One region of the Thalassotalea sp. HSM 43 genome, then DNA from elsewhere that is predicted to be linked to it. Evidence: predicted binding sites of a transcription regulator. Region 1 holds the regulator's gene; each other region holds the start of a gene.
What was found. Region 1 encodes LexA, which represses DNA repair genes until DNA is damaged. Its sites were predicted from a motif close to TACTGTATNNNNATACAGTA; they were not measured.

Region 1 (4,297 bases):
TCTGGTGCACCGACCATCATCGGTATCATCCAGTTTGCCAAACCCGTAAAGGCTGGCATGATGGCACCAAATACCATGATAAGACCGTGTACTGTGGTCATTTGGTTGAAGAAGTCTGGTTCAACAATTTGCAAACCGGGCTGGAATAGCTCGGCGCGAATGACCATAGCCATCGCACCACCGGTAAGTAGCATGATGAAACTGAACCAAAGATAAAGGGTACCAATATCCTTATGGTTAGTGGTGTATAACCAGCGCTTCAGGCCGGTCATTTTATGATCATGGTGATCATCATGATGATCTAATGTTTCTGTAGCTGTACTCATAATCATTCCCCCTTATTTGACTACATCTTTGGCTTGCACAGCATCGCCGGTATCGTTACCCCAGGCGTTGCGCTCGTAAGTAACCACTGCGGCCATCTCTTGTGGCGTTAGCTGAGCGGCAAAACCTAGCATAGCGGTACCTGGTTTGCCGTTAGCAACCATGTCAATATGAGCGGCAATGTCACCGGTGGCCATAGCGCTGCCTTTTAAACCAGGGAATGCTGGCGGCATACCTTCACCATTTACTTGGTGACACGCGGCACATTTAGCGACGTAAACTTGCTCGCCGAGCTCCATAAGCTTGGCCATGTCCAAATCGTCCATGTTCACTGCAGCCGCTGGTGCAGGTTCTGCTTCAGGTGTGGCTGCTGCACTGTCGCTTGCGCCATCTGGAGCAACCGGTTGAGCACTGGCGCCACTCGCACCTTGACCAATTTCTTGAACGTCTTTGGCTTGTATGGTTTGACCCATATTATTACCCCAAGCATTACGCTCATAGGTAACAACAGCAGCAATCTCTTTCAAGCTAAGTTGCTTGCCGTAACCTTGCATACCGGTGCCAGCACGACCATTGAATACCACACTGATGTGTTCAGCCATTTTTTCAGCATCCACAGCAATACCTGAACCCGCGAGAGCTGGGAATGCAGGCGGTAGACCTTGACCATTAGGTTGGTGACATGCGGCACAATGCGCGGTATAGGTTGTTTCACCCAATGCCATCAAATCGTCCATAGACATTTCCGCATTAAGCGAAGCTGCTTCTGCTTGCTTGGCTTGAGTCATGGCAATCTTTTGTTCATTGATCCAAAGCTCATAGTCTTCTTCACTGCGTACATCGACAACAATTGGCATATAGCCGTGGTCTTTACCACATAGCTCGGCACAACGGCCACGGTAAATACCAGGTTCATTGACATTGGTCCAAGCTTCATTGATAAAGCCCGGGTTTGCGTCTTGCTTGACGGCAAACGCTGGAACCCACCAAGAGTGAATTACGTCATCTGAGGTAATTAGGAAGCGTACTTTACGGTTAACCGGTATGACCAAAGGCTTATCTACTTCAAGTAAGTAGTTTTCACCTTTTGCTTCACCTTCACCTTCGCGATTATCAAACTGTTCGCGTGGGGTAGACAGCACACTGTAATATTCGATGCCTTGATCAAAATATTTGTAATGCCACTTCCATTGGGAACCGGTGACCTGAATGGTTAGGTCGGAATTGGAGTTATCCTCCATATCGATCAAGGCCGTGGTTGCTGGCCATGCCATACCAATCAGAATAAGAATAGGAATAGCGGTCCAAAGTATTTCTACTTTAGTGCTTTCATGAAAATCGGCTGGCTTTACGCCTTTCGATTTACGGTGGAAGATCATGGACCAGAACATGGCACCGAATACTACGATACCAATGACGGTACAGATCCATAGAACCAACATATGCAAATCATAGACATTTTGGCTGACATCCGTCACACCTTTAGTCAAATTTAATTGCGATTCTGCCCAAGCTGAACTGGCAAACGTACTTGCCAACAACAGCCAACCCAGGTTACGTCTTTTCACTCGACATCTCCTCTGCTTGCAAAGCCAAAGAAAATACAGAAAAAGGGACAAGATACATCTTCATTCGATGTCGCAAATTTCCGTAAATTATTGTTATTGTTTTATACCGGTTAAATGATTAACTCGGCCATTTACGTACTGCAAATCTACGTTTAGTTTTGACGTGGTAGATTTAGCGCATTTTCTTATTGTTGTAATCGGCTGGTGTCACCAGGTGGCAAACAATCGGCCTGTTTTTGTTTATTTCATGTTCTAGAATTACTTAATTTTTATACAAGGTAAAGCGCTTTGTTAGAAATTTGTAAATCTTTTTTACAATCCAGATTATAAATGGGGCTAGAGTAAATACTCTTGTGTTTTAATGGGTTATAGGCGAGGTAAGGCGATGGAGGTTTTTTTGAGATACAAAAAACGCCCTAATTTGGGCGCTTTTAGAAGATGTTTGACTGCTTAAAGTTTGTACAGTTTTGCTGGGCTACATCCAGTCTGCATTGCGAACCACACCGACGGCGATTCCCTCAATATTAAAAGGTGTATTGGCTAAATCGACAACAATCGGTGAGAATGCTTCGTTCTCAGCGTGTAAATAAACGACATTACCTTCTCGTTTATAGCGTTTGACCGTCACGTCATCTTCGACACGAGCAACAACAACCTGACCGTTGTGAATATCGGTCGTTTGATGCACTGCTAAGAGGTCGCCATCAAATATGCCAATGTCTTTCATGCTCTCGCCATTAACGCGCAATAAGTAATCAGCAGCAGGGTGAAATAGACTACCGTCGATCTTGTATCTGTCTTCAACGTGCTCTTGGGCAAGAATAGGTTCACCTGCCGCAACTCGACCAATTAATGGCAAGCCTTCTTCTTCAATATGTTCTTCGGCTAGTTTGATACCACGGGAGGTACCCGGCAGCATTTCAATAAAGCCCTTTTTGGCCAGCGCTTTTAAATGCTCTTCCGCAGCATTCGCCGATTTAAAACCAAAAAAGTTGGCAATTTCCGCTCGTGTCGGTGGCATGCCGGTTTCGTTTATTTTTTCTTTGATCAAATCAAAGATTTGTTGTTGTCTGGCAGTCAATGCTCGCATGATATTTTTACAGCCTGTTTATCCGTACAGTAACTGTCAGTATATACAGCTTGGCAAGAATCGCAACCGATTATTTGTTTATGCCTGAATATGCTTGTGCTAATCATCGAAGGTATAAATCGAATTAAGACAGCGACATACATATGTTGGCACATAAAAAACGCCCTCATTGAGGGCGTTTTAGCTTGTAGTAAGGTTGTTCAGGTACAGGGGTGGTTAAGGCTTTAATACCGTATCAATGATATGCACCATACCGTCTGACAAGCGATTATCTTCGCTGATGATCTTCGCTTCTGATTTTTCGGCAATGATCAGGCCATCATCGTAATAAATACTGTTGCCATCAAGCATCTCGACCATTTTCGCACGGGTCACAGAACGTGAATTGCGCACGCCTTCAGTAACGTGATACTTCAATACATCAGCAACGCCATCGGCGCCAAGTAAACTCACGGCGGCATTAAACGCATCGGCATCATTGGTGGTGTTGGTTAGCATATAAAAAGCGTTGTCATTAGGCGCAAATACGGTTAAATCGCTGCCATCGAACGCGGCTACGGTGCCGGTAGCAATCAGCGCGGCGACTAATACGTCAAAATCTTCGCCGTTACTGTCAAAATCAAATGGTTCGCCAGACGCTCCAACAGCGAAATCGACGATACTTACATCGGATTTTTCTGTCCACTTAGGTTTTTCTGCGTAAGCCGATGCACATAAAAAAGTCGCAACTGATAGTGTTGCAATGGTTTTTGTTAATGAACTCATTACCGTATTCATCATAGTGTTCCTCTGTTTATTTTGACGTTGATAGTGATGGAGTAGTTACGGTAATTCGCTGCCAGAAGATCACTCAATAGATAACTCACCACTGAGTTATGGCTGTTAATCCGCGAATAGGCCACGACAATTTGCCGTGACCTTGCTATCGGGAATGACAGCTATGTGCGTGGTTAGTTGCTGTCTTTTTGGTTTGCAAAGGTCATGTCGTATCCGCTAGCCGATTGCTCATTTTTTTGCAGCAACAAGAACATGGCTTGGCTGGACTCGTCTAAGGTAATTGCTTGTGAGGCGAGCAGTATGTCGCTGCTGTCGCGCTTGGCAACGGCATATACAGTGTAGGTATTGTTTAACAGCTCGATATTACTGGCGTTTGCGTAACTGATATGGCGATAATTCGTTGAAGTTTCGATCAACTCATCACTTTGCACAAAGTAGACACTGACGCTATTGAAATCATCATCTTCAACAAGGTTTATGATGTCAATTTGGTGACTATAAATACTGCTACTTTGGGTGGTTTCAACCGCTAATGAAT
Region 2 (4,297 bases), 1.2 Mb from region 1:
CGTAGGTGGATGTACCACGACCAATCTCATCGAGCAGTACCAATGACTTATCCGAGGCATTATTTAAAATATTGGCTGTCTCGGTCATTTCGACCATAAAGGTTGAGCGGCCACTTGCCAGATCATCTGAGGCGCCAATACGGGTAAAGATGCGATCCACTATGCCTATGGTCGCGCTGTCGGCAGGGACAAAGCAGCCAACATGAGCGAGTAGGGTGATCAATGCGGTTTGTCGCATATAGGTTGATTTACCACCCATATTTGGACCGGTAATGATCAACATTCGACGCTCATTATTTAATTCCACCGGGTTGGCGATAAAGGCGTCTTTACTGACTTGCTCAACCACTGGATGACGACCAGCATTAATGTGTATGCCGGGTTCATTGGTCAATGTTGGCTTTTGATAATTTAATGTTTGCGAACGTTCAGCAAAGGTATTGAGAACATCGAGTGTAGCGACCGATTGCGCACATGTTTGCAATTGTTCGATATGATCAGCGATAAGATCAAATAACTCATCATAGAGGCGTTTTTCTAAGGCCAAATAACGACTTTGCGCGGTTAAAACCTTTTCTTCGTGTGATTTTAACTCTTGGGTAATAAAGCGTTCGTTATTCTTTAAGGTTTGCCGGCGAATATAATGATCGGGCACATCTTGTGACTGGTTGCGGCTGATCTCAATATAAAAACCATGAACTTTATTGTAGCCAACCTTCAAGGTAGAGATACCGGTTTGCTCTCGCTCTTTGGCTTCTAATTGCGCAAGGAACTCGCTAGCGCCTTTGCTTAAACCACGTAATTCGTCTAACTCGCTGTGATAACCTTCGGCAATCACCCCGCCGTCTCGTATTAATACCGGTGGGTTATCGATAATCGCTTCGCTCAACAATTGCTGAACATAGTCTATCGGTGTGACTTGCTCTGATAATTGCTGCATCAATGTAGATTGACATAGGCCGCTCAATTCATTGAGCTCGGGTAATAAGGTCAGTGCATTACGCAATCGTGCAAAGTCTCGTGGGCGTGCACTGCGCAAGGCGATGCGTGAGACAATACGTTCAATATCGCCCATACCTTTAATGACATCAAACAAGTCTTCTTGGACATCGATATCTAGGATGCTACTAATGGCGTCTTGACGTTGCGCTAAGGTATCGATATCGCGTAACGGAAAATGTAGCCAGCGTTTTAGTAAACGAGAGCCCATAGCCGAGGCGCTTTTATCAAGTACCGATGCCAAAGTGTTATCGACCGTACCCGATAGGTTGACGGTTAATTCAAGGTTTTTACGAGTTGCTGCGTCAAGAATAACGCCTTGTGAATAGGCTTCAGCTTTGATACTGCGAATATGTGGCAGCGCCGAACGTTGAGTATCTTTAACGTACTGCAATAAACAGCCTGCAGCGCACAAGCCAAGCGGATAATCGTCAACGCCATAGCCTGATAATGCCGTTGTTGAAAACTGCTCATTTAGCACTTTTTTAGCCGTTGCTAAATCGTATTCCCACTCTGGTCGACGTCGACTGCCTTTGATTTGTTCAATAAGTGCTTGTTGACTAAATGATTCTGGATACAGCAACTCGGCAGGATTCAATCGCTGCAATTCCGCCTGTAATTGTTCTTCTGTATTGGGTTCACAGATAACAAAGCGACCTGAGCTCATATCTAAATAAGCAACACCATAGCTATCTTGGTGCTCAAATACCGAGACCAATAGATTATCATGCTTGTCTTCAAGCAAGGCCTCATCTGAGATAGTGCCTGGGGTGATGATGCGCACCACTTTGCGTTCGACCGGACCTTTGCTAGTTGCTGGATCGCCTATTTGCTCACAGATAGCAACGGACTCGCCCAATTGCACTAATTTCGCTAAATAACCTTCTACCGCATGATAAGGGACACCGGCCATGGGGATGGCATTGCCGCCGGATTTACCACGTGCGGTCAGTGAGATATCAAGTAAGTCTGCGGCTCTTTTAGCGTCATCATAAAATAACTCGTAGAAGTCACCCATACGATAAAATAGCAGAATGTGTTTAAATTCAGATTTTATGGTCAAATACTGCCGCATCATCGGCGTCGGATTGGTATTTTTTAAGAGATCGTCTGTCATTTATTAACTTATTTTTATTGGCTTGGCCCTAAATTGTTAATGCCGGCAAAGGCTTAGGAATCGCGCTACGGGGCCGAGAAATATCTAGTGAAATTGGTAATCTAAAGATGTTAAAATAATCTGCAGTAAAGCGCAAAGTTGTTTTGCTCTACAACGCGTAAACTTTGCCAAGTAAAACTACTGTATAAATACTGAATTCCACTGTTGTAAACACTGTATTAAATCGTCTTTTAGCACTTTTTGATAAACTTGATGCGTATTTTATATTGTTATATATCAACGTCTTAGGTTGTATTTTGAACGATTTAAAGAAAAAGGTGTTGATACTGTACGATTATACAGTATACTATTTCTCAACTACTGGATAAATTATAAAAATTACTGGAGACAACAATGGATGCGAATAAAGAAAAGGCGTTAGCCGCAGCATTAGGCCAAATCGAACGTCAATTCGGTAAAGGTTCAATCATGAAATTAGGTGAGAACCGCAGCATGGACGTTGAAACAGTATCGACTGGTTCATTATCGTTAGACGTTGCATTAGGTGCTGGCGGTTTACCTATGGGTCGTATCATTGAAATCTACGGTCCAGAATCAAGTGGTAAAACCACATTAACGCTAGAAGTTATTGCTGAAGCACAACGCAACGGCAAAGTCTGTGCGTTTGTTGATGCTGAGCACGCACTAGACCCTATTTACGCTGAAAAGCTTGGCGTTAATATCGATGACTTACTTGTTTCACAACCAGATACGGGTGAACAAGCGCTAGAGATTTGTGACATGCTGACTCGTTCAGGCGCGGTTGACCTTATCGTGGTTGACTCGGTAGCGGCGTTAACGCCAAAAGCTGAAATCGAAGGTGATATGGGTGATAGTCACATGGGTTTACAAGCTCGTATGCTGTCACAAGCTATGCGTAAACTTACCGGTAACTTGAAACAATCAAACACCATGATGATTTTCATTAACCAAATCCGTATGAAGATTGGTGTAATGTTCGGTAACCCAGAAACGACGACCGGTGGTAACGCACTAAAATTCTACGCGTCAGTACGTTTAGATATTCGTCGTATCGGTGCGGTAAAAGAGGGTGACCAAATTACCGGTAACGAAACGCGTGTTAAGGTTGTTAAAAACAAAATTGCACCACCATTCAAACAAGCTGAGTTCCAAATCATGTACGGTGAAGGTATCAACAACATTGGTGAGTTGATTGACCTAGGTGTACAACATAAGCTGGTTGAAAAAGCCGGTGCTTGGTATAGCTGTAACGGTGAACGTATTGGTCAAGGTAAAGCTAATGCATGTAAATTCTTGAAAGAAAACACCGCAATGGCAAAAGATCTTGATGCTAAGTTACGCGCTATGTTGTTAACGACAGTTAAGGACAGTGAAGAAGAAGCGGTTGAAGTTGAATAACATTAACGCTTAATCTTACAGATAAAAAAAACCGCTCTTAAGAGCGGTTTTTTTATGTCTTATTTAGTGGTGTAACCATTAACCACCAATGTGTTGATTAAGAAAGTCGATGACTTTTTTGTTTGCTTTAACACGGTTAGATTCGATTCTAAAACCATGGTATTCATCATCCACAAACAAGGTTTCCACTTTACGATCCATATCTTCTAATCGACTGGCTAAATCTTCAGCATGCTCGATTGGTGTGCGATCATCTTCAGAACCATGAATTAATAGCACTGGTGTTTTCAGTTTGTCTAAATTGTAATATGGCGATTGGCTACGTAATGTTTTCTCATCATCACTGATCGCTTCATTTAGATAATCTGCACCATAGGCTGAGTCAGGAATGTCACCTCGATCATAAGCCGCTTCTAGTTCAAAGATACCAGCTGCTGCAATAGAACACTTATACAAGTCCGGTTCCACTATAGAGCTTTGTAGCGCCGAGTAAGCGCCAAAACTCCAACCGTAGATACACAGTTTGTTGGCATCTGCGATACCGCTATTTACAGCCCACTTTGTCGCATCGATGATGTCATATTGAATTTCGGTACCCCATTTTTTATCACCCATGTGCATGAAGTTTTCGCCGAAACCGTCTGACCCTCTAAAGTTAACTTGTAATACGGCAAAACCGTTAGAGGTTAGGGTTTGTACGTGAGAATCATAACCCCAATAGTCTCGTGCTCTTGGGCCACCGTGTGGCATAACCACCAATGG
Region 3 (4,297 bases), 1.3 Mb from region 1:
CAAGCAGCAAACAATGGCGGTGGTGCCTTTGTCTTTGTTTACCTGATCGTAACCGTGCTACTGGCGTTTCCGGCTCTATTTGCGGAAATATATTTGGGTAACCAAGCGCAAAAAAACCCGGTTGGTGCGTTAGAAGATGCCTGTCAGGACGTGTCTAAACGACTGGGTCGTTACGCCGGTTTATTTGGCTTACTTGGCGCCATCCTAATGCTCAGCTTTTACTCCATTGTTGCCGGTTGGATGTTGTCGCACGCACTGTCGCCGTTAATGGCATTACTGGGTTTTGATAGCGCCGCTACGTGGCTAGCCGATTCGAGTGTCGCTCGTAACTTAGCGTTTACGCCTATTTTTATTGTGCTTAGTGCGCTAATCATTAATCGTGGTGTTCATAGCGGTATTGAACGTTGGTCATCACGTTTGATGCCGGTACTGTTTGTGTTATTGATCGGCCTGATCATATACATCCTACAGCAACCGGGGGCAAGCGAAGGTGTCGCCATGTACCTGACCCCTGACTTTTCACAAATTAGCGATCCTAAATTAATCATCTCGGCCATGGGGCAAGCGTTCTTCTCGTTATCGATTGGTGTCGGTGGCATGATGGTATACGGCTCTTATATGAAAAAAGACGCCGATATTGGCAAGCTAGTGATTTCTATTGGTGCGCTAGATACCTTAATCGCTTTTCTAGCGGGTTTGTTGATCATCCCAACCTTGTTTGTAGCGCAACATATGGGCCAGCAAGTGTTTATTGACGGTCAATTAATTGGTGGCCCACAACTGATATTCTCAACCTTACCTGCCCTATTTGATTCGATGGGCGACATAGGTATTTATGTGTCCTTGGTGTTCTTTACATTGATGTCGATGGCGGCGCTAACCTCAACCATTTCATCAACAGAAGTGCCTGTCGCCTATTTGGTTGAAGACAAAAAATATTCACGCTTTAAGTCAACGTTTATTGTCTCGCTTGTTGTATTGGCAGCAAGTATGACCTTGGTGTTTAACTTTGATAGCTTATTTGGCGCGGTGATCAACTGGGTAAATTCATTCCAGCTACCGATTATGGGCTTGTTTTACTTTATTGTGGTGGGTTGGATATACAAACGCGGTAATCAACTGGCTGACAAAGCCCTACTGGCACAAAAGCCTTGGTTAAAACTATGGGCAAACTACTTACGTTTTGTTTGCCCTCTGTTACTGACCACAGTGTTTATCAATGTGATTTCTAATATGTAATCACCTGATGTAATCCATTAGTGTAAACACCATACCTAATAACGATAGAAAGCCGTATTAAGGCGCCAGTGTGTTCTCCAGCATACTGGCGCTTTTTTTATCGCTGTCATTATCAGCCAAATCGACCTGTTCAATTTTAGTAAAACGACTGCTGATTTTATTGGCTGACGTGTGTATCTGTTTAACGTCAGTCGCTGCCTGGTCAATATGGCGAGCGAGATTATCAAATCGGTCACGAAAACGGCTAAAGTCTCCGCCAAGTTTGTGCAAATGCTCTTGAATGATATGAACTTGCTGACGGGTTGCTTCATCTTTTAACACACTGCGAACCGTGGTTAATACCGCCATTAACGTCGTTGGTGAGGTAAGCCATACGCGAGAGCGATAGGCCAACTCAACCAATTCAGGGAAATGGGCGTGGATTTCAGCAAAAATCGCTTCTGCAGGTAAAAACATAATGGCGCCATCGGCGGTTTCATTGTTAATGATGTACTTGTCGCTGATGTCATTAATGTGTTTTTTGATATCCTGTTTAAATTGGTTCTGGTAGCCCTTTCGTTCGACCTCGCTGATCCCCACTTCGGTCATCTTACGATAGCTTTCCAATGGAAACTTCGAATCAATGACGATGTTGCCGGTCGGTTGCGGCAAAAATAATATACAATCGGCGATTTTACTGTTCGACAAGGTATGCTGAATAGCAAAGTGTTTTTCTGGCAGTACGTTACGTATCAACGCATTCAATTGCACCTCACCAAACGCACCACGAGAGCGCTTATCGGCAAGTACTTCCTGCAGACTCACCACATTGGTCGATAGCTCAGTGATTTTGCGCTGAGCATCATCAATTAGCGCCAGTCGCTTAACAATGTCATTAAAGGTTTTGGTGGTTTTATCAAAGCCTTCCGATAAACGCTTTTCAACGCCCGCAGAGATGTCTTGCAAGCGCTTGTCGGTACTTTGGGTTAACTCATTCATGCGCTTAGCCAGCACCTCAGCATTGGCTTGCATTGATTTACTGAGCTCTTCACGGTTTTGTGCGGTACTCTTTTGCAAGTGCTCGACCAATTGATTGATGGCATCTATTTGATTTTTATTAAACTGCTCTTTATGACCGGCTAATTGCTCGGTTAAGGTCAAACGCAGCTGAGTTAATGCCTGTTGCGTCGCCGTGACAAAGGCGCTTTGTAACTGACTTTGTTGACCTGTCGCTTTATTAATTTGCTCTAACTTTTCCGCTAATATCGCGTTGTCTTTATCGCTTTGCCCTGCTTGGCTTTTTAGTTGCTTCAATTGCATCAGCACAAGCGTTAGCATGATTAGTAGCAGCACACTGGCTGCGCTGATGAGCATCAAAAACATGTCTGTCGTCATGAGGTTTTCTTCTTATCGAGTATCTGCATACAGATACTGTTTATATTTACAGTTATTAAAGCACGAATCCAAGTTTATGAAAAGCCAATAAAAAATCCCGCCATAACTGAGCTATGACGGGATTTTATGTTTTGCTAATGAAATAACCTTATTTCAGGTACTTTTCCATCCATGCAAATACTTCACGGTACCATTCTTTTAAGTTATCTGGTTTGCGAATATGATGATCTTCATCTGGGAACATCACCAAACGTGACTCAATACCTTTGCGTTGTAGAGTGGTAAACGCGCCTAAAGACTGCCCGTACGGCACACGATAATCCAATTCACCTTGGATCACTAACATTGGCATCTTCCAGTTATCAACAAAACGTGACGGGTCAAACTTGTCGTAGTTTTCTTTAAACTGCCAATATGGGCCTGAGAAGTCATGCTCTGGGAACCACAATTCTTCGGTCACATTGTAAAAGCTTTTCATGTCGAACAAGCCGGCGTGGTTGATAACACAGTTAAAACCGTCTGACCAATTACCCATGATCCAGTTCATCATGTAACCACCGTATGATGCGCCTAATGCACAGGCTTTATCGCGGTTTAACCAGCTTTGTTTGTCAACGATGTAATCCATGCCTTTTTGCAGGTCTTCTAATGGTTTGCCACCCCAGTCACCTGAAATTGAATCGGTAAATGCCTGACCGTAGCCTGTCGAGCCATGAAAGTCGACCATGACCACGCCGTAACCTTGCGCTGCCCAAAGTTGTGCATTCCAACGATAGTGGAACATGTTACCAAAGCTGCCTTGTGGGCCACCGTGAACTAGAAACGCTATTGGGTATTTCTCACCCTCTTTGAAGTTTGCCGGTTTTACCCAGTAACCATGTACGTCTTCGTTGTTCCAGCCTTTGAATTTGAATTGTTCAAATTCGCCCATGCTGATGTTCGCTAACTTGTCTTTATTGACATTGGTTAGCTGTTTTAAACCATAACCATCTTTGGCAATGCTGTAGACATCGGTTGGGTTGGCAATGTTGTGGCGAGTGAAATACAACTGATCGCCTGCAATCGATACATTACCGGCATAACCGTCGTTAAATACCGTCGTAACTTCACCAAAGTTAATGTCGATTGAAAATATTGATTGTTGGCCTAAATCTTGGGCAATGGCGATAACCGAGCGATTGTCTTGGTCAAACTGGAAGCTAGAGATTGAACGATCCCACAAGGAAGCAACTTGTTTAACATCACCGCTGCGTAAGTCTTTGACGTTTAGCGTGTACTTGTCTGACTCATATACTGGTGTTTGCATTGCTTTCCATGCCAAGTACTTACCGTCAGATGAATACACTGGCATAGCATCCCAGGCTTTATTGGCTTCGGTCAGGTTACTGATTTTGTAGCTTGCTAAATCAACCTCAAAGATATCCCAGTTGGTGTGCCATGCGTGATCAACACCAGGTGCTTTGGCTGAAAACGCCAATTTAGCACCATCAGCGCTGAACGATACTTGTGACATACCGGCAAAGTCCGTATCCCAATCAGCCATAACATCTTTGGCTTCTGTGGCAACTTTGTTTTTGTTGATATCGGCGACAAAAATGTGCGAGTTAAAGTTATCAAGCCACACATCCCAATGACGCACCATCAGCTTGTCATAGGCACGGGTATTGTGTTTTTTACTTTGTTC

Region 2: mutS (DNA mismatch repair protein MutS) is a predicted target of LexA. The motif match lies at 2,295-2,314, and genes of this name have one in related genera.
Region 3: E2K93_RS01095 (DNA recombination protein RmuC) is a predicted target of LexA. The motif match lies at 2,648-2,667, and genes of this name have one in related genera.

What each region holds. Positions count from the first base shown of each region.
Region 1 covers NZ_CP038493.1:1,563,683-1,567,979, reverse strand. Annotated here, with positions in the region: gene ctaD (cytochrome c oxidase subunit I) at 1-326, opposite strand, end outside; gene coxB (cytochrome c oxidase subunit II) at 339-1,892, opposite strand; gene lexA (transcriptional repressor LexA) at 2,368-2,982, opposite strand; gene E2K93_RS06670 (fasciclin domain-containing protein) at 3,199-3,762, opposite strand; gene E2K93_RS06665 (hypothetical protein) at 3,933-4,297, opposite strand, start outside.
Region 2 covers NZ_CP038493.1:2,810,791-2,815,087, forward strand. Annotated here, with positions in the region: gene mutS (DNA mismatch repair protein MutS) at 1-2,116, opposite strand, end outside; gene recA (recombinase RecA) at 2,510-3,535, shown strand; gene E2K93_RS12185 (alpha/beta hydrolase family protein) at 3,614-4,297, opposite strand, start outside.
Region 3 covers NZ_CP038493.1:240,511-244,807, forward strand. Annotated here, with positions in the region: gene E2K93_RS01090 (sodium-dependent transporter) at 1-1,239, shown strand, start outside; gene E2K93_RS01095 (DNA recombination protein RmuC) at 1,297-2,613, opposite strand; gene E2K93_RS01100 (prolyl oligopeptidase family serine peptidase) at 2,762-4,297, opposite strand, start outside.